Regions from separate parts of the Marinobacter sp. LV10R510-11A genome, predicted to be linked through region 4. Evidence: riboswitches for the same ligand, from Rfam matches in the RefSeq annotation. Region 4 holds a riboswitch; each other region holds the start of a gene.
What was found. Region 4 has a riboswitch for thiamine pyrophosphate ahead of CPH80_RS04810 (sodium:solute symporter family transporter). Riboswitches for the same ligand answer to the same signal wherever they lie in the genome.

Region 1: it holds a riboswitch for thiamine pyrophosphate, as region 4 does, so the genes downstream of both, CPH80_RS06375 (hypothetical protein) here and CPH80_RS04810 (sodium:solute symporter family transporter) in region 4, are expected to answer to the same signal.
Region 2: it holds a riboswitch for thiamine pyrophosphate, as region 4 does, so the genes downstream of both, thiC (phosphomethylpyrimidine synthase ThiC) here and CPH80_RS04810 (sodium:solute symporter family transporter) in region 4, are expected to answer to the same signal.
Region 3: it holds a riboswitch for thiamine pyrophosphate, as region 4 does, so the genes downstream of both, thiB (thiamine ABC transporter substrate binding subunit) here and CPH80_RS04810 (sodium:solute symporter family transporter) in region 4, are expected to answer to the same signal.

The regions. Positions count from the first base shown of each region.
Region 1 covers NZ_LT907980.1:1,329,758-1,337,325, forward strand. The annotation lists gene CPH80_RS06345 (MarR family winged helix-turn-helix transcriptional regulator) at 1-308, opposite strand, end outside; gene sufB (Fe-S cluster assembly protein SufB) at 699-2,147, shown strand; gene sufC (Fe-S cluster assembly ATPase SufC) at 2,195-2,971, shown strand; gene sufD (Fe-S cluster assembly protein SufD) at 2,985-4,271, shown strand; gene CPH80_RS06365 (HesB/IscA family protein) at 4,331-4,684, shown strand; gene CPH80_RS21595 (hypothetical protein) at 4,756-4,893, shown strand; gene CPH80_RS06370 (iron-sulfur cluster assembly protein) at 4,897-5,739, shown strand; TPP riboswitch at 5,820-5,931, shown strand; gene CPH80_RS06375 (hypothetical protein) at 5,964-6,872, shown strand; gene CPH80_RS06380 (NUDIX hydrolase) at 6,869-7,291, shown strand; gene CPH80_RS06385 (hypothetical protein) at 7,452-7,568, opposite strand, start outside.
Region 2 covers NZ_LT907980.1:2,428,081-2,435,648, forward strand. The annotation lists gene metE (5-methyltetrahydropteroyltriglutamate--homocysteine S-methyltransferase) at 72-2,393, shown strand; gene cpdA (3',5'-cyclic-AMP phosphodiesterase) at 2,387-3,193, opposite strand; gene CPH80_RS11600 (DUF1249 domain-containing protein) at 3,237-3,722, opposite strand; gene CPH80_RS11605 (NUDIX domain-containing protein) at 3,725-4,339, opposite strand; partial or broken gene thiC (phosphomethylpyrimidine synthase ThiC) at 4,402-6,183, opposite strand; TPP riboswitch at 6,276-6,390, opposite strand; gene CPH80_RS11615 (TolC family outer membrane protein) at 6,588-7,568, shown strand, end outside.
Region 3 covers NZ_LT907980.1:1,298,094-1,305,661, reverse strand. The annotation lists gene CPH80_RS06235 (ABC transporter permease) at 1-393, opposite strand, end outside; gene CPH80_RS06230 (ATP-binding cassette domain-containing protein) at 480-1,094, opposite strand; gene thiP (thiamine/thiamine pyrophosphate ABC transporter permease) at 1,087-2,814, opposite strand; gene thiB (thiamine ABC transporter substrate binding subunit) at 2,790-3,794, opposite strand; TPP riboswitch at 3,862-3,959, opposite strand; gene CPH80_RS06215 (metallophosphoesterase family protein) at 4,007-5,140, shown strand; gene CPH80_RS06210 (AAA family ATPase) at 5,137-7,568, shown strand, end outside.
Region 4 covers NZ_LT907980.1:1,010,441-1,018,008, reverse strand. The annotation lists gene CPH80_RS04825 (APC family permease) at 1-1,222, opposite strand, end outside; gene CPH80_RS04820 (hypothetical protein) at 1,234-1,587, opposite strand; gene CPH80_RS04815 (malate:quinone oxidoreductase) at 1,747-3,210, opposite strand; gene CPH80_RS04810 (sodium:solute symporter family transporter) at 3,322-4,692, opposite strand; TPP riboswitch at 4,682-4,783, opposite strand; gene CPH80_RS04805 (protein adenylyltransferase SelO) at 4,822-6,504, opposite strand; gene CPH80_RS04800 (hypothetical protein) at 6,519-7,568, opposite strand, start outside.

The DNA.
Region 1 (7,568 bases), 320 kb from region 4:
ATGCCCCGGGCTTTCTCGGTCAGAACTAGCCGGACACTGCGCCTGTCGTCCTCTGACCGCATGCGTGTCAGATAGCCTTGGGTTTCGAGGCTTTTGATTGTCTGTGACGCCGTACCCCGGGTTGTGGCATGGAACGCGGCGAAGGCGGACGGCGTTTGCGAGAAACGGTTGGCCTGCGCGAAGTATCTGAGCGCCGCCCATTGGGCTGCCGTCAGCCCCTCCGCGAGACCCTCGCCGGACGCTATGCGCCCCAAGTGAAAGACCAACTCCGCATTAGCGCGACCGTTCATTTCCAGCTCCTCGATCATACTTAATTTGGTGGCGTCTAATTTCAAGCTCCTTAATCAGTCTTACATAATAGCGTTTAAAAATTATCTTAACAATATTGTAGTTTCGGAGCGATACCATAGTATTGCCGTATTCCTAAAGGGTGTGAGGCCCTGAACACCTTTAATAGGTCACCTCTTCAATATTCAGACCGTAATGAGGTCACGGCCAATACGATAGCGTTTCGATACTATATTGACAAATTCGTTATCCACATTTAGCATCGTTCCGACACTAATTAAGGAAAAAAGCGATATGGGCGCGCTTACCAGACATCAGGAAGAAAGCGATGATGACCTTGGGTATTAAATGAAAACCGCAGAAAAAACAAGGCTCTTGGAGCCTTCAATGAGAGATACGGAGCGACGATAATGGCGACTACCGATAAAGAAGTGAACGAGCTGGTCAAGCGGGAATACGAGCACGGTTTCGTGACTGATATCGAGTCCGACACGTTCGAACCCGGACTGAACGAAGACGTGATTGCCCGCCTTTCCGGCCTCAAGAAAGAGCCGGAATGGATGCTTGAGTGGCGGCTGAAGGCCTATCGTCGCTGGCTGGAAATGGATGAGCCGAACTGGGCGCACGTGGGTTACCCAAAAATTGACTTCAACTCAATTTCCTATTATTCCGCGCCCAAACGCAAAGAAGACATGCTCCAGAGCCTGGACGAAGTGGACCCGGAGCTACTCAAAACCTACGAAAAACTGGGCATCCCCCTGCACGAGCGTGAACAACTGGCAGGCGTGGCGGTCGATGCCGTGTTTGACTCAGTTTCAATCGCGACAACGTTCAAAGAACCACTCGCCAAAGCGGGCGTGATTTTCTGCTCCATGTCCGAGGCCATTCAGGAGCACCCGGAGCTGGTCAGAAAATATCTGGGCTCTGTGGTTCCGGCGGGTGACAACTTCTTTGCAGGCCTGAACTCTGCGGTCTTCTCCGACGGCACCTTCGTGTACATACCAAAAGGCGTGCGTTGCCCCATGGAGCTGTCCACGTATTTCCGCATCAACGCAGCCAACACTGGGCAGTTCGAACGCACCCTGATCATCGCCGAAGACAGCAGCTACGTCAGCTATCTGGAAGGCTGCACCGCTCCTGTGCGGGACGAAAATCAGCTCCACGCAGCGGTGGTCGAACTGGTGGCCCTGGACGACGCCCAGATCAAGTACTCCACCGTCCAGAACTGGTATCCGGGCGATGAAAACGGCAAGGGCGGCATCTTCAACTTCGTCACCAAACGTGGCGCTGCCATCGGCAAAAACTCCAAGATTTCCTGGACTCAGGTCGAAACCGGCTCTGCCGTTACCTGGAAGTATCCCAGCTGCGTCCTTCGGGGCGATAACAGCGTTGGCGAATTCTACTCCGTGGCGCTGACCAACAATTACCAGCAGGCCGACACTGGCACCAAGATGATCCACCTGGGCAAAAACACGTCCAGCACCATCATCGCCAAAGGGATTTCCGTCGGTAAAAGCTCCAACGTCTATCGTGGCCTGGTGAAGTTTAGCCCCGGCGCAGAGGGCGCACGCAACTTCACCCAGTGCGATTCGCTGCTGATTGGCGACCGCTGCGGTGCGCATACCTTTCCGTACATCGAGAGCAAAAATAAATCGGGCATTGTCGAGCACGAAGCCACGACCTCCAAGGTCAGCGACGAACAAATGTTCCTGTGTCGCCAGCGCGGCATCGACCCTGAACAGGCCGTTTCCATGATTGTGAACGGCTTCTGTAAAGAAGTGTTCAAGGAACTGCCGATGGAGTTTGCCGTTGAAGCTGGCAAATTGCTTGAGGTGAGCCTGGAAGGCTCGGTCGGTTAAATACAGAATTTCAGATGACAGATTTCAGAAAAGAGAGAAGCCAATACATGCTGAACATCAAAAACCTACACGCCTCCGTTGGGGGCGAAGAAATCCTCAAGGGCATCAACCTGGAAATCAAGGCCGGGGAAATCCACGCCATTATGGGCCCCAATGGCTCAGGTAAAAGCACCCTGTCACAGGTGCTGGCAGGCAGTGAAACCTTTGAAGTCACCGAGGGTGAAGTCACGTTCAACGGTGAAAACCTGCTGGACCTAAAAACCGAAGAACGGGCCCGTGAAGGCGTTTTCCTGGCGTTTCAGTACCCGGTAGAGATTCCAGGCGTCAGCAACCTGCAGTTCCTGCGTACCGCCGTCAATTCCATGCGCGGCCACCGTGGCGAGCCGGAGATGAACGCGGCTGAGTTTATGAAGCATGCGAGGGAAGTGTCCATGCAAGTCGATCTGGACCCGGCCTTCCTTAAGCGCGGCGTAAACGAGGGCTTCTCCGGTGGCGAGAAGAAGCGCAACGAGATTTTGCAGGCGCTGCTGCTTCAACCCAAGCTGGCCATTCTGGACGAAACCGATTCCGGGCTGGACATCGATGCGCTGCACGTGGTTTCGGACGGTGTTAACGCACTGCGCGCTAAAGATCGAGCCATCTTGATGGTGACTCACTACCAGCGCCTGCTGAACCACATTGTGCCGGACTATGTTCACGTTCTGGCCGGTGGCAAAATCGTCAAATCCGGCGGTCGCGAGCTGGCCCATGAGCTTGAAGAGCGCGGTTATGGCTGGCTCAACGTGAAAGACAAAGAAGCCACAGCCAGCTCCCCAGCCGGTTAACGGAGGCCATCGAATGAAGTCAGCACCAACGCTTTCCCGCGCCTTTCTTGAGCCGGCCGGCCGCTATCTGCCCGGGCCTTTGCTCGAATTGCGCAAACAAAGGGGCACGGCTCTGGTGGATATGCCATTGCCGACCCGTAAAACCGAGAACTGGAAGTATTCCAGCCGCCACCTGAAGCTGTCGGATGAGCTTGCCGTTTCCCTGCCATTCCTTGGCAAGGAAGGCTCCAGCTTGTTGATGCCTGGCTACCGCGTGGTTTTTCGCAACGGCGTCATGGTGCCGGAAGCCAGCGACTTTCCGGATCTTAACGGCATTCGTATTCAGCGCTTCTGCGACCTTGACGACCAAAGCGCTGCTGCGCTGGCAGAGCGCCTGGACAACACACTGGACAGCCAGGCCGTGCAGATGGCCCGGCTGAACTCCGCCCGGTTTGAAGATGGCCTGTTTATCCAGCTGGACAAGGAAGCCGTGCTCGACCAGCCGCTGTTCATCATCCACGAAGTCAACGCTTCGGCGGCAGGTTCTGCCTATCCGCGTATTTATGTCGATGCGGCAAGGCACAGCCAGATGACTCTGGTAGAAGAGTACATGTCTACCGGCAGTGAGCCGGTGATGGTCAACACGGTCACCGAATTTGTGCTGGCGGAAGGTGCCCAGATAACCGGCGTGAGGCTGACCCTGGAAGGCGAAAGCGTTCAGCACATCGGTGCAACGGGTGTTCGCCAGGCGGCCAGCTCGCGTTTTGAAAACCACTGCGTCGGCTTTGGCGGCCCGCTGCGTCGGCACGATTTGCAGGTACGTCTCGAAGGCGAAGGCGCCGAGTGCAAATTGAATGGTGTGGTGGTCACTCAGGGCAATCAGCACTACGACAACCATACGTCAATCGAGCACATAGCAGCCCATTGCGACAGTGAAGAGACCTATCGCAACATCGCTGCCGACCAGTCTCATGCGATTTTCAATGGGCGCATCCATATTCATCAGGGTGCCCAGAAATCCAACGCTAATATGAACAACAAGAACCTGTTGCTCTCAACCGGCGCGGAGATCGACACCAAGCCTGAGCTGGAAATCTACGCCGACGACGTAAAATGCGCCCACGGTGCCACTATTGGCCAGCTTGATAAAACCTCGTTGTTCTATCTGGTTTCCCGTGGCATCGGTCGTCGCGAAGCCAACACGCTGCTGACCATCGCGTTTATCAACGAACTGGTTGAACAGATTCCCGTTGAGGCGGTTCGCGAAGCAGTGCAGCTTCGGCTGAATGACTTTTTCAATCAAACGTTTCAAGAGGCCTGAGCAGTTATTCACTGCCCTGCAGAAAATCCAGCGTCTTTTTGCCTGATGGAGGTAGAACCATGACAGCCGAAGTATTCACACCAACCGTTGCCGTCACCATGACGCCAAGTGCGGTCACACATGTGCGTAAACAAGTAGACAAGCAACCGGAAGCCAAAGGCATCCGCCTGGCCATTCGGAAGAGCGGTTGCTCCGGGTTCAAATATGAAACCCAATGGGTCGAAGATGCCGCAGCGGATGACAAGATCTTCCACATCGACGGTGTGGATGTTTATGTCAGAGAAGAGCACATGGCGCTGGTCAACGGTATCGAGATCGATTTTGTGACGGAAGGCGTGAACTCCGTGTTCCAGTTCCGCAATCCCAATGCCACTGCTGAATGCGGTTGCGGCGAAAGCTTCACCGTTTCCTGATCGACATCAAACGAGGCCGGATAAGGCATGCAAGAGCTTCCCTCATTTTCACAGTGCCTAAGGAGGTAACGATGACTTGCGACAAGCCCGAGCATATTAAAGACGAGAGCTGGGATCAGCACTTGAGTTGGCTGGATCTTGTAAGCAAAGAGTGTAAAACCAACCAGCTCAAGCGCAGTCGTGAAAAACGCAGAACATGGGGGGTATAGCTCGTGAACATTAATGCTGAAATAACACCAGAAGCCAATGATTTCCTGATGTCCTTGCTTGCAAAGCAGGAAGTGCCTGGAATGACGGTGCGTGTTTATATGGAGAAGGGTGGCACTCAGAATGCCCAGACCTGCCTGGCCTTCTGCCCGCCCGGCGAAGAGTCAGCCAAGGATGTCAGAAAAGAGTTTGGTGACCTGATCCTCTATTTCGAAGCGGCAAGCGTGCCCTATCTCCAGGACATGCAGATCGGCCTTGATGAAGAGGATGGTCTTCAGACCCCAACGATCAAGGCACCGAACTCGAAAAAACCGGCAAAACCGCCCAAAACATTCGTTTTGTCAGAAGACTGCAGTGCCCTAAAGGTGCCCTCCGGTGAGTCTGTCACGCTTACGCAGGGAGCGTCTGTCTCGATAACCCAGGCGCTCGGCGGCAGCTACACCGTTAACTACCAGGGCAATCTGTATCGACTGTCCCCAGAAGTCACCCAGAAGCTGGGCTTTCAGTCAGACGCCATCGTGTTCGAACCCCCTGAGGATGGGCAAATCAGTGATCAGCAATGCTGGGATGCGATGCGACTGGTCTATGACCCGGAAATTCCGGTGAATGTCGTCGGTCTGGGTCTCATCTATAAACTGGATATTGACCAGGACAAGCATTTTGTATTTGTTGAAATGACCCTGACGTCGGCGGGTTGTGGAATGGGCACCATTATTGCCGGCGACGTGAAAGACAAGCTATTGCAGGTTCCGAATGTCAAAGACGGCAAGGTGGATGTGGTGTTTGATCCGCCCTGGAGCTACGACAACCTGGAGGAGGAAGCGCGGCTGGAGTTAGGGCTGATCTGAGCCAGGCTCTTATAATGGCTCGCCGGAGGTAGATAAAGGCAACTGCGCCTTGCTTTTTCTATATGGAAATGTTGGTCTTATAATATTACAGGGTGCTGCGTAACGTCGTAGCTGAGATGGGGACGCATGTTCCCGGAACCTCCAAGCTGATCTGGGTAATGCCAGTGTAGCAAGCCGGAATCATACTCGACAGCACGGTCAGTCTGGTGCGTCAGGAGAACCGCATGAGTAGACTGCGCATTGGGCTCTTCTGGGCCATCTTTTTTGTCGGACTGGAGGCCATTCAGGCGGTCTTTTTCGGCGGTATATTTCAGGCCCATGACTCATTCGTTATCGGAGCGTTAGTCTTTGGCACAACCTCTGCTGCCACGCTCGCTTGGGCCCAATTGCGGACACCGGATCAACTCAACATCGCCTGGTCGAAGCGGAGAAGCCTCCTCGGCCTGAGCTTCTCAACGACCATAGTGTGGATTGCCTATTTCTTCGCCCTCCAGATGATCGAACCAGCGGTAGTTTTCATGGTGTTTTCCGGGCTGATTCCACTTTCTATCGTGGCCGCCTCTCGTCTTGGCGTCCCAGAGGCCACAACTCCACACAACGGCATTGAAAAAATAGGTCTGGCCGTTATCGGATTAGGTGTGATTTATCTCTGGGCGATCACCATACTAGGTCGCTCCGGGTTTGTGCGAGGCGGGCTCCCCACCGCCGCTATCAGTCTTGCGGTGATGATGATCTACGGTCACCGCCTTGACCGGCTCGGGATCGCCCCGATTGCGCAGTATGGACTTCGATTTCCACTCTATATAATTTTCTCACTCTGCGCTATCGGCTTGGGGATCGACGCCAAAGGAGCTGTGGATACACAAAACTTGGCCGTGGTGGTCCTTGTGGGTCTCATAGTTATCGCGTTCCCGGTATTTGCCATGCAAAAGGCGATTTCCATGCTCTCTACCGGAACCCTTGCCACGATCACTGCCTTGGGGCCGCTGGCCGTCTTTGTCCTTCAGTTCGTCGAAGGTCGTGTAGGCTACGCGACCGCCACTATGAAGGTCTTGGCTATTTATATTTTAGGTGCGCTTATTGCTGCCTTCGGCGGAGCCCAAGCCACGACCAGAAGGAAGGTTTCATCGTGACCGCGTCCCCTCGTCTTGCAGCCCTTGCCGTGGTGGTTAGCGACGGTCGCATTTTGCTCGTCCGGCGACGTAACGAACCTGATGCCGGGCTTTGGGGGTTCCCTGGCGGGCATGTAGACTTTGGCGAAACAGCACTGGAAGCGGCCGCGCGTGAGTTGCGCGAAGAGACGGGCGTGATCGCCCGGCCGCTCCACTATCTCACAAACGTGGATATCATTGTGCGTGACGGCGCTGGTGCGATCACATTCCACTTCCTGCTTGCAGCCGTGCTCTGTGAATATGTCTCCGGCGAGCCTGCCGCTGCCGACGATGTAAGCGATGCGGGGTGGTGGGACGTTGCAGACATTCTCGTTGGACGGGTGCAGTGCAGCGAGCACGTCGATGTCGTCGTTGAGTTAGCGGTTGATGCGTATAAGTAAGATCAATCATGCCAGTCGCAGCCTGCACTCACGTCAAGGTCTTCCCGCCTGACAGCCGCTATGACCAAAACCAATGAATATCGAGCACATTTCACTAAGAATTTGCAAATTAGTCATCGGACTTTAGCGCGGCTTGATCCGCAACTTGTTGCCGAAAGTGTCACTCTTGCACGAACTGGATGAATTGACCGTATTTCTGGCTTACTTCCTGCGCCTCCGGGAAGGCGCGTGATCGCTCACCCTCCATGCATTGAAAGTAGTTCTGCATGTCCGAAAT
Region 2 (7,568 bases), 1.4 Mb from region 4:
TTCATTGAATCGTAACGCTAATCTGGCCACTCCTATCAACGGCTCATTAAACACAGAATCAGGAGTTCCGGATGACCACCACTCACAACCTCGGCTACCCGCGCATCGGCGCCCGCCGGGAACTAAAATTTGCTTTGGAAGCGCTTTGGAATGGCAAATCCAGCGAAGAAGCCTTGCAGGAAACCGCCGCTGGGCTTCGAGAGCAAAACTGGCAACAACAGGCAGGCCTTTCGCTGGCACCCGTTGGTGAATTTTCGCTGTACGATCAGGTGCTAGACATGAGTGCCACACTCGGCAACTTGCCTGAGCGGGCCAGCACCCATGAAGGCTCCGCGCTGGATGAGTATTTCCGTGTCGCACGGGGCCGCTCGCCCAGTGATACTGCCTGCTGCAGCGTGCACGCCGGTGAAATGACCAAATGGTTCGACACCAACTACCATTATATCGTGCCGGAATTCAGTGCCGACACGAGCTTCAGCTTGAATGCCGACCGCATTCTGGAGCAGCTGGCAGAAGCTCGCGCCCAAGGCATAACCGCCAAACCTGTCATCATCGGCCCGGTTACGTATCTGTGGCTGGGCAAGGCAAAAGATGAGTCTGATCGCCTAGCCCTGCTGGAAAGACTACTGCCGGTATACAGCGAGCTGCTGGAAAAGCTGGCTGCAGCCGGCGCACAGTGGGTACAAATTGACGAACCAGCGCTGGTTACAGAACTCGACGCTGAATGGAAGCATGCGTTTGTGCTCGCCTATCACGAATTAAAAACAGCCCCGGTGAAACTGCTGCTGACGACCTATTTCGGCGAGCTGCGGGAAAACTTACAGCTTGCTTGCGAGCTGCCCGTAGCGGGCGTTCACCTGGATGCTATTAGCGCCCCTAGGGAAGTTTCGCAGCTGGCCGACTGGCTGCCAGCCCATAAGGTGTTATCCCTCGGTGTGATTAACGGGCGCAATATCTGGAAAACCGACCTGAACGCCACTCTGGATCTGTTAGAACCACTGAAAGAGAAACTGGGTGAACGCCTCTGGCTTGCGCCTTCCTGTTCACTTCTGCATGTGCCAGTTGATCTGGAGAGCGAAACTACGCTGGATGCTGAAATCCGCAACTGGCTGGCTTTTGCTCGCCAAAAACTGCAGGAATTGAGCACACTGGCGAAAGCGCTTGATCAAGGTCGTGATGCCGTCGCTCAAGAGCTGGACACTAACCAGAAAGCTATCGAGAGCCGCCGCCAGTCTTCACGGGTTCACAACCCAGCGGTTGCCGAGGCCTTGTCAGCTATCACGCCGGAACATGGCCAGCGCAAGAGCCCGTTCAGCACTCGAACCAAGCTGCAGCAGGATCGTTTCCAGCTGCCAGCCTACCCTACAACCACCATTGGCTCTTTCCCGCAAACTCCGGAAATCCGCCAGGTTCGTAAAGAGTTCCGCCAGGGCAACCTGAACCAGCAGGATTACACTGCGCGCATTCACGAGGAAATTGCCTACTGCGTAGAACAGCAGGAAGCCCTTGGCCTGGACGTGCTGGTGCACGGCGAAGCCGAACGCAACGACATGGTGGAGTATTTTGGCGAGCAACTGGAAGGTTATGTATTCAGTCGCTTCGGCTGGGTGCAGTCCTATGGCTCACGGTGCGTGAAGCCACCCATCCTGTTTGGCGATATCACCCGCCCGAACGCCATGACCGTAGACTGGATCAAGTACGCCCAGTCGCTGACGGACAAGCCTTTGAAAGGCATGCTGACCGGGCCTGTTACCATCCTGAACTGGTCGTTCGTACGTGACGATCAACCGCGCCGAGATACTTGCCTGCAGTTGGCACTGGCGGTACGTGAAGAAGTGCAAGATCTTGAGAAAGCCGACGTGGGCATCATTCAGATTGATGAGGCAGCATTACGCGAAGGCCTGCCACTGCGCCAGTCAGACTGGAACACCTATCTGGAATGGGCCATCGAAGCCTTCCGCATCAGCGCCAACGGCGTAGAGGATGACACCCAGATTCATACGCACATGTGTTATTCGGAATTCAACGACATCATTGCCGCCATCGCCCGTATGGATGCGGATGTAATTACCATTGAAACATCCCGCTCGGCCATGGAGCTGCTGGACGCGTTCAAGGGCTTTGAGTATCCCAACGATATCGGCCCTGGCGTCTATGACATCCACTCACCAAACATTCCACAAGCGGAACAGGTGACTGACTTAATGAAAAAAGCAGCGGAGCGGATTCCGGCGGAGCGTTTGTGGGTAAACCCAGATTGCGGCCTGAAAACCCGTCGTTGGGAAGAAGTGATTCCGGCACTCGAAGCGATGGTTTCTGCCGCTAAAGAGCTGCGGGCGCAAAACCCGAAGAGCAAAACTGCAGGTGTAGAGCTCGCAGAAGCAGCTCAGTAACCAGAGCTGTTTTGATCGAGTTCAAACTGGAAATCCAGGGCCCGGCACACTTCAGTGGTGAAGTTGCCGGAGGCCTGGAGTTCAAACCAGCGGTAACCCGGGGCCAAATCTTCCACAGAGAATTTGCGCGAGCCGGAGGCAAACTGAATACAGGTGGACGGCGTTGCCAGCAGTTGCACGCCATTTCTCTGCCGCTCATGGGTCTGGTGAATGTGCCCCCACAGCACCACTTTTACCTGCGGAAAACGATCAATCACTTGCCAAAATTCTTCCCGATTCCTTAAGCCAATATCTCTCATCCAGTTCGCACTTATATCAACCGGGTGATGGTGCAGCGTGACGAGCGCAGGCAAATCCGAATGCTCCTCCAGCATTCCTGCCAGAAAATCCAGCTCGGACTCCGCAAGCTCACCATATACCTTCCCAGGCACCGAAGAATCCAAAAGAATAAATTGCCAGCCACCCTGAATAATGTGCCGATGCGCTGCATCATAGCTTTCTGCAACGTTGGTCAGGCGCGCCACGTGATCATGGTTCCCCGCAATCCATGCGCAATCGCCGCTAAAGGCTTCAAGACGGTCACCCAAAACGCGATAGGCTTCTTCTGAGCCGTCTTGGGCCAGATCGCCGGTGGCAAGAATCAGATCCGGTTGCCCATGGGACTTGAGCACCTCCTTAATAACGGCATCGAGGCTGTCACGGGTATTTACGCCGAGCAACGCGCCATCAGCACTGGCCATAAGGTGCGGATCTGTTAGTTGCAGTACCCGAAGCGGCCGGGTGGTTTGCTTTGAGGTCATAATGCTTTGATCTGCTCGCAGTCCATCGTTTGATGGGTAGAGTTCAGTCTACGCCCTCGCCGGCACTCCAGACCGCATGCTCAAGCGGCAGGTGGCCAAACTTCAGGCAGTACTCAAGCCAGTCGACGAGAAATCCGTTGACCTGAACTTTTTCATCCGGGTGGTGCATAAAGCGGTTAGGGTAATCGTTAACGGCCGCAATTTGCGTATCCCGGTAGCAGCTGATGACCTCTGCCATCATGGCATCGTGGTACACCCGCACGGTCATCCGTGGGTTGTTGAGCCAGCGACCGCTATTATGGATCTGCTCGAGCAAGAGGGTTTCGGTATACCGCGCGGTTTGCAGCACCTGCATTCGGACTCGGCCCAGATATTCGCTTTCCCGGTGCAGTTCAATGTCGCACACGGGGCGCCCTTCAACTCTTAGCTGGCGCAATCTGAAAAGGCGCTGATAGTTGCCCTCACACAGGGCCCCCAGTTGACGCAGATCCGGCACATAGCGTTTGGGTTTCATTGTCCACTCACCCATAACTACCTCCCCGCCCGCAATCTGGGCCGGTTAAGCTGTAACCACTGAATGGCGATGATGGCCGCTGCGTTGTTGATGCGGCCGTCGCTGATCATGGCTATGGCTTCATCGGCCGAAACCACGTGGGCTCGTATGTCTTCGTGCTCGTGTTCGAGGCCGTAGAGGCCACCTGAGGATTCGGTACTTACACGACCATAGTAGAGGTGAATCATTTCGGTGGTGCCACCTGGCGAAACCAGGTAATTGCATATTTTTTCAAGTGTGCTGAAGCTAAGCCCGGCCTCTTCCTGGCCTTCTCTCTGGGCGACGTCTTCGTTGGTTTCGCCTTCTTCGTTCATGCCGGCTACGAGTTCTAGCAACCAGGGTGATTGGTCGCGCCCGAGTGCGCCCAGGCGGAATTGTTCAAGCAGGACGAGTTCGTCGCGATCTGGGTCGTAAGGGAGTACGCAGGTGGCGTCGCCGCGGATGAAGAGTTCGCGGGTAAACTGGGGCATGTTCCGGCCATCGAAGCGCGGGTGTGTCAGCCAGAGCTTGTCCATGCGGAAGAAGCCTTGAAAGACGGTTTCACGCTTTTCTATGTTGACGTCGCTGGCTTTAAATTGGAACGGCTCGGTCATGGTTTACCCTGCGGTGGAATCGATTTTGAACGATAGCCGCTTGAGGACATTTATTGCAAGCGCTCCTTCGCGTATTCGCGGACTTCGTGGGAGATTTTCATGGAGCAGAATTTCGGCCCGCACATGGAGCAAAAGTGCGCCACTTTGGCGGAGTCCTTGGGCAGGGTTTCGTCGTGGTAGGCGCGGGCTGTGTCTGGATCCAGGCCGAGGTTGAACTGGTCTTCCCAGCGGAATTCGAATCGAGCCTTGGAGAGTGCGTTATCGCGTATCTGGGCGCCTGGGTGTCCTTTGGCGAGGTCGGCTGCATGGGCGGCAATTTTGTAGGTGATGATGCCGGTTTTTACGTCGTCTTTGTTAGGTAGGCCCAGGTGTTCTTTGGGGGTTACGTAGCAGAGCATAGCGCAGCCGTACCAGCCGATCATGGCGGCGCCAATGCCGGAGGTTATGTGGTCGTAGCCCGGGGCTATGTCGGTGACCAGCGGCCCAAGAGTGTAAAACGGCGCTTCGTCGCAGCATTCCAGCTGTTTGTCCATGTTCTCTTTAATCAGGTGCATGGGCACGTGACCGGGGCCTTCTATCATCACCTGCACGTCGTGTTTCCAGGCAATTTTGGTGAGCTCGCCTAGGGTTTCCAGTTCGCCGAATTGGGCGGCGTCGTTGGCGTCGGCTATGGAGCCGGGGCGCAGCCCGTCGCCTAGGCTGAAGGAGACATCGTAGGCTTTCATGATTTCGCAGATGTCTTCGAAGTGCTCGTAAAGGAAGCTTTCTTGATGATGAGCCAAACACCACTTTGCCATGATGGAGCCGCCACGGGAGACGATGCCTGTGGTGCGCTTGGCGGTCATGGGTACGTGGTGCAAGCGTACGCCTGCGTGAATGGTGAAGTAGTCCACGCCTTGCTCTGCTTGTTCTATCAGGGTGTCCCGGAAGATGTCCCAATTCAGGTCTTCGGCAACGCCGCCTACTTTTTCCAGCGCCTGGTAAATGGGTACGGTGCCGATGGGCACCGGTGAGTTGCGGATGAGCCATTCCCGGGTTTCGTGAATGTTCTTGCCAGTGGACAGGTCCATGATGGTGTCGGAGCCCCAGCGAATGCCCCAGGTGAGTTTTTCTACTTCCTCTTCAATGGAGGAGGTAACAGCGGAGTTGCCGATGTTGCCGTTTATTTTCACCAGAAAATTGCGGCCGATAATCATCGGTTCGGATTCCGGGTGGTTAATGTTGGCGGGGATAATTGCCCTGCCCCGAGCTACCTCATCACGCACAAACTCCGGGGTGATTTCTGGCGGTAGGCTGGCACCGAACGACTGGCCCGGGTGCTGGTCTTTCATTAGCCCTGTCTCACGGGCTTCCTGCAATTTCATATTTTCGCGTATCGCGATGTATTCCATTTCTGGGGTAATAATGCCCTGGCGTGCGTAGTGCATCTGACTTACGTTTTTATCCGCTTTAGCACGCAGTGGCTTGCGTTCATCCATAAATCTCAGTGGATCAAGCAGCGGATCCTTCATGCGGCGACGGGTGAACTCCGATGTGTAACCGGGCAAGGTGGCGGTGTCTTCACGCTCGGCTATCCAAGCGGCACGAATGGCGGGTAGCCCTTTACGCAAGTCGATGGTGGCATCTGGGTCCATGTAAATGCCTGAGGTGTCGTACACCATTACGGGCGGGTTTTTCTCGCCGCCCAGTTCGGTAGGTGTATCCTGCACTGTGATTTCCCGCATAGGCACACGCAGGTCGGAACGGCTACCCTGTACGTATATTTTGCGCGACCCTGGCAACGGTTGTATCGCGGCGGAATCTACGCGGGCGGAATCACTGAGGTAAGTTGGCAGATCTGTCATCATTTGCTCCCGGAATTTTTTGTGACGATATTCGGGTCGCGCATGACGGAGAGAGCAGCTTTACCTTTATTTTAAAGGCAACGCTGGCTCTTCGATGGTCTGGTCTCAATCCCTACGCCGGTATTATCCGGATCAGGTCGCGGGTTCTGCGTTGCAATCTCAGCCGGTTGCCAAAAAGTCTGGCAGCCAGCACCCCGTCAAGACGCGAGTCTATAATGCATAGCCCTCAAACTGAGTGCTATTTGCAAGTGTAGAGCTGGGGACGATTATTGTCCATAATAGCCGCCAGTTTAGGCCGGCTTGATGTATCCATGCCACCACGGATGTCGCTTTCATGTAATCTGGGGCGATCCGGCATTTCTTTCAAGCGCCCCGGGTGGGTGCACATGTATTCAGGAGTAACAATGAAGAAACGATTGCTTTCCGGACTTGTTGGCCTCTTGGCGGCACAACCCGCCCTTTCCCTGGATCTGGTAGAGACCTATGAGAAAGCACTCTCCTACGACTCTGGCATTGCCGCAGCACAGGCAAGGTTTGAATCTCAGCAGGCAGCCAGCGATGTAAGCCAGAGTGCTCTGTTGCCGCAGATTGGCGCCTATGGCGAAGCCCGTCATATTGATTCAGACAGCCCCATACAGGACAACAGCTATCGGGAACTGAATTACGGTGTGCAGCTGACCCAGCCGCTGTTCCGTGCCGACGCATGGTTTCGCTATGACGCCAGCCAGTTTCAGACAGATTCTGCGCGTGCGCAATACAATCTGGCACAGCAGCAACTGATTGTAGATGTCGCAACCGCTTATTTTAACGTTTTGCGGGCTCAGGATACGGTAACGACCGCCCAGGCAACCGAAGCAGCGATCCAGCGCCAATACGAGCAGGCCCAGGAGCGTTTTGATGTGGGCCTGATCGCTATCACTGCGGTGTACGAAGCACGCGCCAGCTACGACGACAGCAGAAGCCTGCGGATTGCCGCAGAAAACCAGACGAACATTGCCCGGGAGCGGCTGGCCCGGCTAACAGGCGAATACTCGGAGGACCTGGAGAACCTGCGCCAGAACTTCCCTCTGGGACGGCCCGACCCAATGGATCCGACCGCCTGGGAGATGACCGCTCTTGAGCAGAACTGGTCAATTCAGTCAGCTCTGTATGACCTGAATGCCAGCGAAGCCGGCCTGAAACAAGCTAAGGCCGGCCACTATCCGACTCTGGACCTGAATGCCTCTTACGGCAAATCCGATGTCGACGGGATTGAGCAGTCCGCTCCACCCAGCGCCAGCGCCCAGCGTGACGGCGTCAGCACCCAGGCTATTATCGGCCTCAGCCTCAATATTCCACTGTATTCCGGCGGCGGAACCCAGGCCGGTGTGCGCCAGCAGCGCTCT
Region 3 (7,568 bases), 290 kb from region 4:
AATCTGCCCAACAAATCCCGCCAAGAGATAGATCAGGTGCCAGATGGCTTCCACGGTTTTGCCGGTTTCGGTGAGAAACTGCAAGACGGGATTAAGGCCTTCAGGCTCCAGCGCAGGCTTTTCCTGCATAGCATCAGCTACGGCTTGTAGCAGTGCGTTTTGTTCTTGGGGCAGCGTGCCATCCTGTTGTGTGAGTGCGCTCAGGGTTTCCGACCCCAGCAGCGCAACCAGAAGAGAGGCGCCTGCTGTATCGACCCGCCCGAGCGCCTTTAGATCAACATGTTCCGTTTCCCATCGCTGATCAGAATATTCTTCGATCTGCTTTTTAAGTGCCTGATAATCGGCAAGAGTCCAGTCGCCCCGAATAGCCAGGGTGCCGTTCTGGCTCCGGATCTGGGAAGCGTTTTGATGTTCTGGGGAGCTGGCACTGTTGGGCACGGGTGTCAGAAATCCAAAAGTTGGTTGGTTAGCTTACTAGCTTAGAGACTACAGACGCTATCTGCCAGTATCCGGCGGTCTTCCTCGTCGTGGCTGGCAAGCACAATGAGTGTGCCTCTGGTTTTTTGTTCTAGTAAGAGCTGCCTCAGAAGGCCCCGTGCATCGCTGTCCAGTCCAGCCAGGGGCTCATCTAGGAGCATCACTGGCTGTTGGCGCAGGATCGCTCGTAACAGAGCAACACGTTGCCTCTGGCCGCCAGAAAGGTCGCCGGGCAAACGCTTGCCAAAACCGCCAAGGCCAACGCTTTGTAAACCCCGCTCGATACCCTGTTCATCCTCTGGTGAGAGTTTAAGGCCCGGGTGAATGCCTAGGCCAATATTGGCCTCAACGCTCAAGTGTTCGAACAGGTTGTGCTCTTGAAAAACACTGGTCATGGGCCGTTGCCAAGGCGCGCTATTGCGAAGGGATTTATTCTGCCACAGGATGTCGCCAGAGCGAGGTTCAAGAAAGCCTGCCAGAAGATTCATTAGTGTCGATTTCCCCGATCCACTGGCGCCATGGATGGCAATGCAATGGCCTGGCTCTATAGTGAAATTAAAGTTCCACGGGGTTTCCTGCTCTGGATAAGCGAAAACCAGGTTCTTTGCTTCAAGCATGTTCTGGCTCCGAAACAGTGCGGGTAGAGTGGGTCGCCAGGCTGGCTCTGAATAGGGGGGAGCCCAGCCGGTTAAACAGGCTGAACAGCATCAGTAGAAGTAATACCAGCCACAACCCGGTCGCGGCGGCGGCATCCATCCGGTAGCTACCCAATTGCTGGTAAAGCAGCACCGGCAGAGTGGGCTGGCCCGGGCTCCCGAACAGGGCTATAACGCCGAAATCCCCCAGTGACAAACCTGTGCCGTACGCCATTGCCAATGCCAGAGGCTTGCGCAGGCGCGGCCAGTGCAGCCAGCGCCAGCGATACCAGCCCAGCACGCCAAGTTGATCGGCCTGTTGGCGGCTCGCCGAATCCAGGCTTCCCATGGGGCCTCGGAGCATCTGCAATACAAAGGGTAACGCCATCATTGCGTTGATCAGCGTAACCAGCACCAAGCCTTGGCTGGAGTTGCCAAGGCTTGGCCGGAACAGCAGAAACAAGCCAGTGCCGAGTACCAGTGGCGGAACCATCAGGGGAAGGTACGCAGCTACATCCGTAAGCCGAGTAATCGCAGGCTTGGCCGCAGTGGTTCCGCAAGCCAGAATCAGCAGTGCGGCGCTTACCGACATGAGCCCGGCGGGCAGAGCGATGGCCAGGCTTCTCAGCGTGGCATCGAGCAAGGCGGGGTTTACAGAGAAAGAGCCTTCCGGGAAGAAAGCAGAACCCATCCCCGGCAGTCCCCGAAGTAAAATGGCAATCAGCGGCATCAACAGGAACAGCACAAACACTACCATAGCTGCCCCGTCCCCCAAGCGTGCCCAAACTGAGCTGCCTGCTTTACTCCGGTGTGAAGCAACCCGCCGGTCCGGAAGTAGCGATGCGGTGAGCCCTTTACGGGCCGCCAACCACCAAAGAAAGCCGCAGATAACCAGCTGAACCATGGCAAGAAGAGCGGCCTGGCCGGCATCGAATTCAAAGCGCAACGACTGGTAGATGGCAACCTCAATGGTGGTGGCCGCTGGCCCTCCGCCGAGGGTCATTACGATGGCAAAACTGGTAAAACACAGGGTGAAAACCAGAGCCGCAAGGCCAGGCATCACGGGTTTCACCGCCGGCCACTCCACGGCACGCCAATACCACCAGCGCCCAAGCCCCAACTGCGCGGCAACCCGGCGCTGGGATGGCGGTGCGTTCTCAATGGCTTGTAAAAGAATCCGTGCGGCCAGGGGCGCGTTGAAAAACACGTGGGCCAGCACAATACCGTTGATACCGTAGAGGTTCCAGGACGTGCCCAGCCAGTCGCCGGCTAAACCCGTGAACCAGCCTTGGCGCCCATAAACACTCACCAGGCCAGATACCGCCACAATTGAGGGAAGCACAAGGCTGAGCTCCATTAAGCGGAGCAAAGCTGAACGACCGGGAAAGGCCGGTTGCCTGGCTAGAATTCTGGCTACAGGAATGGCCACAAGCAGGCTGAGCACAACAGAGAGAAACGCCTGCCAAACGGTAAAGGTAACCACGGTGCGTAGATAACGGTTACGCCAGAGCTCGCTCAGATCCGGGAGCGAGGCCTCCCATACCAACGCACCCAGCCCCGCCATCGCCAGTACTATGAGTGCACTGGCGATGGCCAGCCCGGGCCAGAGCCGCCATCCGGGGCGGCTGAAAGGTGCAGGGTGCCGGTTAGGATTCATCAGAGTGGGCACATTTAGGTTTAGCGGGTCATTGCGTCGAGCCACTCATTCAGCCATTCACGCCGATTGTCGTTTGCCACTTTCGGGTCAAAATAAAGTGCCTCTGAGGGCTGAATCAGCTTATCGAACACCTCTGGCAGCTCGTCGCCCAGATCCGTGGCTGGATACATGACGTTTTTCAAAGGAATGTGGCGCTGAAAATCGGCGGTTAGCATAAAGTCGAGAAACGCTCGGCCCAGTTCTTTTTGGTCGGATGATTGCACCAATGCTGCAACTTCAACTTGCAGGTAGTGGCCCTCCTTGAATTCGGCAGCCTGGTACCGGTCAGTTTTATCCACCGCCATGTGGTACGCAGGAGAGGTGCTGTAGGACATAATCATAGGCGCCTCGCCGTTCATGAACAGCGAGAAGTAGCCGTCGCTCCAGCTTTTGGTTGTGGTGAGAATTTTGCCCTTAAGCTGCTGCCATTTTTCTGGAGCCTGATCGCCGTATACGTGGCGCATCCATAACAGCAGCCCAAGGCCGGGTGTGCTGGTTCTGGGATCCTGGATAATGATCTTTAAATCATCAGGCGCTGCGATAAGCGCTTCCAGGCTCTCCGGCGGATTAGGTAGTTTTTCGGTATCGTAAACAAACGCGAAGTAGCCCCAGTCGTAAGGTACAAATACTGAATCCTGCCAGTCGATCGGCAAGTTCAGGGCGGATAGATCGATTTCATGGTTCGCCAGCAAACCCGTCTGCCGCGTTGTTTCCATGGTGCCAGTATCCAGCCCCAGCACCACGTCGGCTTGGGTGCTTTTGCCTTCAAGGCGCAGGCGTTGAAGAATGTCACCACCGCTATCCAAAACCACATAGTTAATCTGGCAATTGCACGTCTTCTCGAAAGTTTTTTTAACAGCAGGCCCGGGGCCCCATTCGGCAGCAAAAGACGGGTGGGTATAAATTGTGAGAGAAGATGCCTTTTGAGCGTTTGCCGGCACAGAGGCCAAAGTGAACAGGAGCAGTGTAAGCGCTCGAATGAGCATGATGTTGTAGCCTCCGCAGCAGATCTGGGGTAACCATAAAAGGCAACCGTGCCGCGGGCCCCACCGAAGCCGGTGAGTGCTCAATCCCTTCGCCGGCATAATCCGGATCAGGTTCCGCGGGTATGGTCTCAGCCCGGCATTTGCCCGGCACCCCGTTGAGTTGGTTTGAGTGTACCATGCTCACAATGCCATTTCTTTTAGGGAGAAAACGGGTGCCAAGATTTTTACACACAGCTGACTGGCAGATGGGCCGCACGTACAGCCGGTTTGATACTGAAGACAGTGCAGCGCTCGTTGAAGCACGTTACGAGGCCATAGAGAAGCTGGCTGCGCTGGCCACAGAGCACCAGTGTGATGCAGTGCTGGTGGCAGGTGATGTGTTCGATGCCCAAACGGTCTCCGATCGCACCATTCGGCGGGTATTTAATGCCACCCGTGGCTTTGCCGGCCCTTGGGTAATGCTACCCGGTAATCACGACGCGGCGCTTGCAGAGAGTGTTTGGACGCGCGCTAGGCGCCTTGATGCGGTCCCAGAAAACGTACACCTCGCGCTTGAATCCGGTGTTGTCCCATTGCCAGAGCAGGGTATTGCCGTGCTGGCGGCACCTCTAACGCAGCGCCATACCTACGGCGATCTGACCCAGCCCTTTGACGAGTTAGAAACGCCCTCAGATATGCTGAGAGTAGGCGTGGCCCACGGCAGTGTGCAGGGTGTGCTGCCAGAGGACATTGACTCCACAAACCCCATCGCCCCAGACCGAACACAAACCGCAAAGCTGGATTACCTGGCCCTGGGTGACTGGCACGGTGTAAAGGAGATCAACGAGCGTACCTGGTACAGCGGCACACCAGAGCCGGAACGCTTCCGCAATAACGATGCGGGGTATGTCTTGATTGTTAATATCGAAGAACCGGGCGCGACACCGAAGGTTACCCGGCATGAAACCGCACGCTATCAATGGCACCAGTGGCGAGAGACTTTGTCCGTGCCTTCCGACCTGGATGAGCTGTTGCATCGAATCAACCAGTTGCCTGAAGCCTCGGTTCTGGACTTGAAGCTGAGCGGCACGCTTACATTGGCCGGTGATCAAAAACTGATCGATGCACTTTCCATAGCAGAGGCAAGGTACCGCAGCGTTACCTGTGACCGAACCGGACTGCAGTTGGAACCTACTGAGGATGACATCGCCGCCTTGCATGCAGATGGCTATCTCGGAGAAGTGGTTCAGGAACTACGAAAAAGACAGCAAACTGCCGACGTTGATGGTGACGCAGAAGTAGCACGGGATGCCCTAGCCATTCTGGCCAGCCTGCTGACATCAAAGGACACCGAGGTGGCCCAATGAAGCTTCAGCGTTTACGGGTTGAGCAGTTTCGCCAGTTCCGGCAGGGCTTTGAGTTGGGTAACCTGCAGCCCGGTATCAACCTGATACACGGCCCCAACGAATCTGGTAAAAGTACGCTGGTTCGCGCCATTCGCGCGGCGTTTTTTGAGCGCTACCGATCAAAATCCGCTGAGGACCTTGCGCCCTGGGGAGATTCCTCGGCTGCGCCGACGGTTGAGCTCTCTTTTGAACATAATGGCCAGCACTGGCGATTGGACAAGCGCTTCCTTAAGCGGCACCGCTGTGATTTGTTGATTGATAGCACGGGGTTTAGCGGTGAAGAAGCCGAAGAGAAGCTTGCAGAATTGCTGGGTTATCAATTCCCCAAAAAGGGCGCTAGCAAAGAAGAGCATTGGGGTATTCCGGGTTTGCTTTGGGTCGAGCAGGGCACCGGGCAGGATATTGAAAAGGCCGTTTTGCACGCCGGCGGTCATCTAAAGTCTGCTTTGAACAACCTGGTAGGCGACGTGGCCAGTACGGGTGGTGATGAAGTTATCCAGGCCGTGGAACAGCAGAGAAAAGAGCTGCTGACAGCCACCGGAAAACCTCGGGGTGACTACTTAACCCTAGCCAATAACCGGGAAACTCTGCAGCAGCAGGTGACCGATCTGCAGGCCCGGGTTGAACAGTATCAGGTACAGGTAGACCGCTTGGGCAGCTTGGCGATTGAGCACGACAAAGCCAGCCGAGAGCGTCCTTGGGAAACGGCTCGGCATAGCATGCAGCTTGCAGAAACAAAGTACCGGGAAATTGAGGCGCTGCAGGAACAACAAAGCCGTGGAAAAGACTCCCTGATTCAACTGCAGCAAAACCTCTCTTTGCTGCAGTTGAATCAGGCCCACTGGCGCAACCAGAGCGAACAGCTGGAGCAGCGTCACAAAAGTTACGAGAACGCCAGAAAACAACGTGAACAGGAAGAACTTGCCAGTCCTGAACTGGTGAAGGCGGTTAAAAGCGCCCGCAGCCAATACCAGCTCGCCACCGGAGCCGTGCAGCAGGCTCATCTCAGAGACAAACGGGAGCGTCTGAAAAAGGACTGTGCGAGGCTGGAAGCAGAGCTGGCCAAGTTGAAGCAGAGCCAAGAGACGGCCAAAGGCATTCAGGCATCGCTGGATGGCGCCCGCAAACAGAAACAACTGAATCAGATTGATGCGGGTGCTGTGCGCCAACTTAAGCAGGCCCAGCGCGAACTGGATGATGCGACTATCCGCATTCAGACCGTTGCCACCCGTGTTACCTGGAATCTGGACCCAGGCAAAGGCCTGGTTCTGGATGAGCAGAGCATTGAGGGGCAGGGTGAAAAGCTTCTCATGGAGCCCAGTGTTCTCGAAATTCCCGGCTTGGGTAGCCTTGGTATTCAGCCCGGTGGTGACGACCTTGCAAGCCTCCGCCGCCAACTTGAGAGGCTGGAGCAGTCTCTTTCGCAGCAATTAGCTGCGCTGGCGGTAGAGTCAGTTGAGGCGGCCGAGGTTAAACAGGGGCGACTTCAGGATGCTGAGGTACAGATACAGCGCTTTGATGAGCTCTTGAAATCCCTGGCCCCGAATGGAATTGAGCGGCTGCATTCAGCAAGAGCAGACGGAGAATCCGAACTACTGGCCCGCACTTCCGAGTTTGAAGCCTTGCCGCAAGCTGCAGCCATTGAAGGAGACGAAAAGTCCCTGAGCCTTGTGGAAACTGAGTTAAAACAGGCGGAACAACGGCTGGCGGACGCAGAATCCCATCAGCGACACCAGGAAACCCAGTTGCTGAAAGCTCGCCACGCTAGTGAGGCGGCCCACCGCGAGTGGCAGCGAATGACAGATGAGCTGAATAGCCCCGAGCGACAGCAGCAAATTGAAAAGCTTACCCAGGATATCACCGCCGCTGAAAACCAGCAGGCACAACTTGAAACTGCCCTCAAAGAGCGCGAAGCAACAATCAACGAGGCACGCCCTGAGCTTGTTAAGCAGGACATTGAGCGCTTCCGAGCTACCGCCGAACACCAAGAAATAGCTCAGCAAAAGCGAGCCCTGGAACTGAGTGAAATCAGGGCAAGGCTTGAAGCTTGGGGCGCAGAAGGGCTGGAGGAGCAACACAACGAACACGTGGCTGAGCTGGAGCACGTTAACCGCCGGTACCTTGAGCTGGATCGAAGGGCCAAGGCGCTAGACCTGTTGCTGAGCCTGCTGAAAGAAAAGCGCCAAGCCCTGACACGCCGGCTACAAGCGCCGTTACAGAAGCACCTGGATCACTACCTGACCGTGCTGTTTCCAGAAGCCAGCCTAGAAGTGGATGAAAACCTGACGCCAGGCAAGTTCAGCCGGGGCAGTGAACTGGGCCAGATGGCCGAGCTGAGCTTTGGCGCCCGGGAACAAATGGGCTTGATCAGCCGCCTGGCCTACGCCGA
Region 4 (7,568 bases):
GCTTTACCCAGACAAAACCACCCAGCACCATCAGATCCAGAACGATCGCCACAGATGGCACCCATATCGTCGCCTTCACATCCTCACGCAGGTAACGCAACACCCCCCAATGAATGGCGATATCCATAATCAGATAGAAGATAATCCCGAGCGCTGCAATCCGTGAAAGATCGAAAAAGGCGGTTAGAATCAGGCCCAGCACCACCGTGTAGACAAGTGTGTGTTTCTGAATGCTTCCGGACATGCCGAAGTGGCTGTGGGGGACCAGTTTCATTTCGGTCAGCATGGCCAACATGCGAGACACCGCAAATATGCTGGCAAGAATGCCACCCGCCGTTGCCATCATGGCAATGGCTACCGTGAACCACACACCATACTCGCCCAGCGCCGGGCGTGCGGCGGCCGCCAAGGAGTAATCCCGGCTCTCAATAATTTCGGCGAGGGAAAGATTGCTTGAAACGGCGAAACCAACCAAGGTGTAAATTACCACGCAGGCGGCAATTGAAATCACGATGGCGCGGCCAACATTGCGATGCGGGTCTTTAACTTCGGAGCCGCTGTTTGTAATCGTGGTAAAACCCTTAAACGCCAGTATGCCCAACGCCGTTGCGCCCAGGAAATTGCCAACGGCACCGGCCTCTCCCGTATTGGAAAAGTCGACGGCAAGGCTGTCGGCCAACCAGACACCGACCAGTCCAATAATCAGAATGCCGCCGATCTTTAACACACCAATGAAGGACGCCACCCCCTGAACCATCCGGTTGCCCAACAGGTTGATCACAAACGCTACCAAAATGAGTGACACCCCGAGAATGGGCACCATAAGCCCACTATCATCGCCGCCGAACAGCTGCATGGTGTAGGAGCCGAAGGTACGAGCCAGAAAGCTCTGGGCGATCACCATCGAGAAATACATGAGCAGGGCGTGGAAGGCTGTGGGTAAGCGATCGCCGTAAGCTTTATGCAGGTACATGCCAATACCGCCGGCTGACGGATAAGCATTGGAGATTTTGATGTAGGAATACGAACTAAAGGAAACGATCACCGCCGCAGCCAGAAACGCCAGCGGGAACAGCGCTCCTGTCATTTCGGCCATCTGCCCGGTAAGCGCAAAGATGCCGGCGCCGATCATGACGCCGGTGCCCAGCATAACTGTGCCGGATAACGTCAAACTGCCCTCTTTGTAGCGGGACTTCCTATCCTGCTCCTTGCTAACTCCCATGTAGCCTCCCGTTACTTTTTCATCGGTGGAATTTTTGAACAGCAGAAGGGATCAAGGTTGGCGTTGGCCCGAATGTTTTCATCACCGAATCGGTACCGCGCCAGTTTTTGACGCTCCCACCAGCCGCCTTCCAAATGACCGCCATTCGCCCCAACAAGCTCAATCAGAGCGTCGGTAGACCAATGGGTGGCGTCAAAAGTGGCAATCAACCGATTTTTCGATTTGCGCTCGGCAAAATCAACGCACGGATGATGGTTCAGCTCCTGAATCAAGTCCTCCCACTGGCTGTCGATCATTCCGTCAACAGTCAGTTTACGTCGAAGCAGAAATTGCGCCTGGTTTGTTGCTTTATGAGCATGGATCATGGCTTTGCACCTCTTAGCCAATTTGCAATGCCCCTATCACAACATCTCAACCTGAACTGATACTGAAAATCGGTGAGCAACGCCGGTTTTTAAATGGCTATTTGATATGAATCATAAATTGCGCCTGCGGGTCAGGACTATTGGCAGTGAAGGTCGAACTCATTGCGCCTTGGTCTGAGTTATCCCCAACTGCTTGTTAGCTGCATCGCGAATCTCCCGGTAACGATCAGGATTACTGATCAATGTATCCAGATCATCCTCAGGAAAAATCTCATTCTTCTTTTTCTTAGCTTCCTCTTTATAAAAGATAGACGGTATCAATTGTTCCAGACAGCGCAACATAACCTCAGGCGAAACCGACGCCCCGGGCGATGCCCCCAGTAAGGTCCCGTAAGTTTTGTCCTTGGACACAATGATTTCTGTGCCCATCTGCAAACCACGGTCTTTGATGATTTGCACTCGCTGGCCGGCTTGAATCGGTTTCCAGTCAAATCGTTTACTCAAGCCCGGAGCAAAGCTATCAAGCTCCTCGAACATGCTCTTTTCGCCTTTGAACGTCTCTGAAACCAGATATTTAACCAAGGGGAAATTCTCTAAGGCTACATTCAGCAAACCCGGGATGTCGTGCGGCCGAATGGATCTGAGGTAATCAAAAAACCCACGGCCTCTCTCAAGCAGAGGTTTGAATGAGGCGAAAGGACCAAACAATAAGTAATGCTTACCGTCAACCACCCGCAAATCCAGATGCGGCACGGACATGGGAGGCGCGCCCACTTTCGCTTTGCCATAGGTTTTAGCCTGGTAATACCCGGCCTGCTCTTCACTGATCGGCGCCCGAAGAAAGCGCCCACCCACAGGAAAGCCGGTGAAGCGGTTTCGAAACGGCAAGTGGCTTTTTTTCAGAAGGGGAAATGCGCCCCCACCGGCACCGACAAAAAGCACATCCGCTTTGTACTGAACCGGTTTCCCTTTGCATTCAGCCTCGATAACCCACCGCTCGGTCGGGCTCCTGTGCACGCGCTTAACGTGGGTGCCATACTCAAACTTTACACCCAAGTCCTGCATTGCGTGGGCCGCCATTTGCTCCGTTAACGCACCAAAATTAACATCCGTACCTGTCTCAATGACGGTAGCCGCCATTTTTTCATGGCGTGGGCGCTCGTCCATGGTGTAAGGAATCCAGCTCTTGATTTCATCAAAGTCTTCGGAGTACCGCATGTGCTCAAAAAAATGATGAGCCGACATTTCCTTGAACCGTAATCGCAGTTCTTCAATAGCGGATTCGGAAACAATGGTGCAATGCTTGGTTTGATTAATAAACGTTTTAGGGTCTTTGATGGCCCCTTTTTCGATCAAATATGCCCAAAACTGCTTGGCAACATTGAACTGGGCATGAATCTTATAAGCTTTTTCAATCGAAATGGCCTCTCCATCCACTGGAGTATAATTAAGCTCACAGTTAGCTTCATGTCCCGTACCGGCGTTCCAGAATGGAGAGGAGTTTCCTCCGCCGGCACTGTCCAGTCTCTCTAAAATGGTGATATCCAGATCCGGTGCTATCTCTTTTGCCAAGGTGGCAAAAGTGGTTCCCATAATCCCCGCGCCTATAATGACTACGTTCATAAAGTCTACTCGCTCGCGTCAAGTTTTTAGACATTCGTCAAAATGGCAGTGTCACCATATTTGCACTCATAGACTACGCCCACATAGGGCGGGAAGGAACGGTCAATCAGGTCAGCAGCTCCTTGGTGTCATCAAAGCCACTGCGACGCTGACAACAGCGGAGGCGCATAACGCCCCCAGGAAAGGCACCAGTGTGGGAATGCCGCCGGGGAAGCTGGCGGCTTCAAAACCGGCCATTACGCTGCCAGTGCTCACGGCACCGGGCAGCACCGCGCCCACAATTCCTGCCATCGCACCGGCAACGGCGGCCGATGTTGTCATCCGCGACCAGAGCCCCAGAAATACCGGAATAACCGAGGTTGCGCACAACAGGTCCGCGATCAGGAATAGCCGGAGCACCGAGTAACCCTGCAAGGCAACCAGCACGACCGGAACCATCAACAAGCAGGTAATCCAGCGGGCGGATGTCAGTGAAAGGCCCTTCTTTTCTGTAACGGCCATTGAAGCCAGAGCGTTCTGGAGGGTATCCACCGACGACGCTACCAGACAGAGCGCCAGTACCAGCGCGACAATCCCGAGCCAGGCCGGTGCCTGTGTCAGCAAGGCAAAGAACGGGATCGGCGGAGTGCCGATATCGTCCAGGCTCAGTGATGCCGCAATACCCAGTGCGCCAACCAGCCCAACTACCAGTACGGTAATACCGCCACCCAGAATGGCCCCCCGGCCCAGCGCGCCATCATCCTCGGCTGCCCAGAGTCTTTGCCAGTAGCCCTGATGGAATAAATTAGCGGCGGTTACGGCAATCACCAGCGTCAGCGCAACGCTCAGTGAGGCGGACAACGGAATATCGGGCAGTTTGGCCGTATCGAGTGCATTCGGCAGTTGCGGCAAGGCCACGACGGCTACGACGATTAGCAGCGCCAGCAACAGCAATGCCTGCCAGCGGTCGGTTTCAAGACTGGCCCGCAGACCGCCCCATGCGGTGTAGATCAGCGTGGTCACGGCGACAGCGACAATAGCGATACTACCGTCAAGCTCGGACAACAGATTGGTGATGGCACCGATTGCGGTCAGTTCCGCAGTCAGGAAACACAGCATGTAGAGTACGGAGATAGTCGTTACCCAGCGGCGTACGCCGTTGCCGTAACAGGCCTGGGCAAACTCGCCAATGCTGCGCCCTTCTGGCAAGTATCGACGAATCGCGGGGCCACAGAAGGCGAATACAATAAACGGCAGCGCAGCACCGACAGCATAACCTGCAAGTGCGACTGGCCCGACCAGAGCGCCAACTTCCGGTGGCGCAAACAGAATCCAGGCGCCCATGCCCGAGGCACAAAAAGACAGGCCAATGGCCTGGGCACCCTGGCTGTTACGGGCGGTGATATAGTCATCAAGACCGCCGTCAGCTAAACGGGCTCGCAGACCCAGCCAGGCAAACAGAATGAGGGCGCCTGAAAGCGCCAGAGAAGCAGGTACTAACATGTCGCACTTCCTCCGCCGGTATTAACCGGATCAGGTTCCAGGGTTTAGCATTCTCAGTCCTGCTGTGGGCAGGACTCCCCTGGCGACGTAAATGGGATTGTTCTGGTGCGGGCGCTATTAGCGCGCGTATCACGACGAGCAGCTATAATGCGACGATCCACCGACCTCAAAGAACTCCGACGGCTTCAGCCTATAGTACTGCTCCTCCACGGTCTTCGATTGCTCGGCGTATGGCTGCGTCATGACTTCCTGCAGCTCTCGAATTAAAGAATAGTTCCCCCCAGCCGCCTGTTGATACGCAGGCACAACAAACCACTCCCGCAAACTGTATTTTGGATTGACGAGCTTCATCTGTCGAGAAAGCTCCTCACGAGAGCGCGGTCGAGTGAGCGATTTCCATTTTGTGAGCCACTCAGACCAGCGCTTGTCCATGCCTTCTGGGTCTGTATCGTACGTCGAGCCCTCGTAGAAGCTCGTTTTGAGTAAGCCAATATCGTCAGGCACCCTCGAGAGCTCGCGGAAGAAAATGGTGTAATCAACAGACGTTTGCTCCATCAGCGTTGCGAGCTCGCTGAACAGCGCCGGGTGAAAAGCATCAAGCCCAAGTTTGGCAGCCCACATCTTCTCCATTTGCGTTTGCATCACCTTTGGAAAATCACTTTGAATCTCGTCGAGCTGTTGCAAGCAATCCTGATGCGACGTCAGCAACGGCCGCAGCGCTGAACAAAACATGTGGAAGTTGCGCTTTGCTGCCTCTGGTTGATTCAGGAACGCGAAATGATGTCCGCCACCGGTCCATGGCTGGTAATGCGGATCAAACACATCGCAAAATCCGAATGGCCCGTAGTCGAGTGTGAAGCCGCCGGCGGCACAGTTGTCGCTGTTGAAGTTGCCTTGGCAGTAGCCAACGCGGATCCAGTTCGCCACAAGCGACGTGAGTCGGCCGAGGAACTCGCGGGCAAGCAACACCACTTTTTCGGCGGTGGCTAGTGTCTGGTCGATTGCGTCTGCGTACTCACGATCGATCAAGTGTAACACAATCTTCTCGAGCTCCTCCATCGCGTGCGGGTGTTCCTTCTTGCGGGCGCGACGACTGAAGAGCTCAAGTTGGCCAACCCGAAGGAACGACGGTGCGACGCGCGTTGAGATGGCGACTGGCTCAGATATAAGTATGTCTGGATCCTTCGAATGTGAGCCCTGTGAGTACCACGGCCGCCTGACCTTCTCCGTTTTCGAGACGTACAAGCTTAGGGAACGTGACGTTGGCACCCCGAGTGCGTGCATGTGCTCCTGTGCCAGAAACTCCCGGACACTCGAGCGTAGAACGGCCCGACCGTCGGCCCCACGGCAGTATGGCGTCCGGCCACCGCCTTTTAATTGCATTTCCCAGCGTCGACCACTGATGACGGCCTCTAGCACTGAAATTGCGCGCCCGTCGCCGTATCCGTTGCCGGTTTGGAACGGACATTGCTGGTTGTATTCGGTTCCGTAGATAGACAGTGCGTAGCCACACGCCCAACCGACCTTACGCATCGGCTCTGGAACGCCCGTAAGGTCGCCGGAGAACACACGTACGAAGTCAGCCGACTGCGCCATGCTGTCGGCAAAGCCCAGTTCGCGAAATAAGTCTTTGCTATGGGCGACGTACTCCGGGTTTTCGATTGGCGTGGGATTAACGGGAACATAGTGACCCGTGAACACTTGTCGCGGTTCATGGTCGCGCCCGTTTGCTTTCGCGTCAGGGTCGCAGTTGAGAGAATCCATGAGCGAATAGTTTGCCAACTTTGCGAGATCATCGAGGGTCGCGACCATAGCGGGTGGGACTCCTAATGCGTGGGTTTGATTATGTTTTCTGCGCCTTTCTCATAGCTCGCGGCCCAACTGTCGCGGCCGAGTTCTGTGGCGCATGCAACGTCTGCTTCGGGAACCATCGACATGTCTCCCAGTTCTCTCGCGTCGTAATGAAATACGCACAAGCGTGAAGCAAATTCAGCGAACGGTAGCGACGCTTCGCCGTAGCGTTCTCCATTACTCTGGGTCGAGCAATTAATACCCTGGCCCCAATCCTGGCCGCTGTCGTTGTTGGGATTGAAAAAATAGATGCGTATTTCGCCATGTCGATCAAGGTTCACCCGGATGATGGTTATGGCATGGCGTCCAACTAGGCGCCCTCCACTGTCGGTAACTGCGATGCCGGCTGGTTGTGGATGGATAACCGGTATGTTGCCATTGTAATATGGGTGATAGCAGGCATAAAAGTGGCGTATAAAGTACTGATAGTCGTGGATTTTCCCTGTCTCCCGGCTTATGACACTAAGAAACCCATGCCCTACCCACCAGCCATACATTTCAGGGTTTATCCAGCGGTGCAGGTCGTCGTCCCGCACGCCGCACAAGCGCCCCATCTCGCCATAAATCCGATCAAGGTGGGGCACCAGAACCAGTGAAACCGGGTCCACATCTGTTGGAGGTTCTTTCGCAAGGCCGGCTTCCAGGTGTTGAGAGGTTATTTGGTGACCCTCGAAACGCATAACGACATCATCATCACGGGCGGCCCAGGCCACCAACTGCAACAGATAATCAGCGTTGTTGAAGGCCCACATTGAAAGGCCGATAACCGACTGACACGTCGGGTTGTTACCCTGGCCAACACCCAAAGGTTGCCCTAGCAGGCTCAATACACCGGCGAGTAAATACACCCGCGGAGGGTGTGCATTGCCGAAAACTTCGCTCAGTTGTTCAGATGCCGCCGAGCACAGCTTCATTTCGACGTGCCGCCATAAGCCCGAAGCCACTGGTGGGGTGAATAGAGAGCCGCGTTCAAGAAGCATGGCCAGCCCGTATACAGCCTGACTGGTTTCCGGGTGTACAACTTC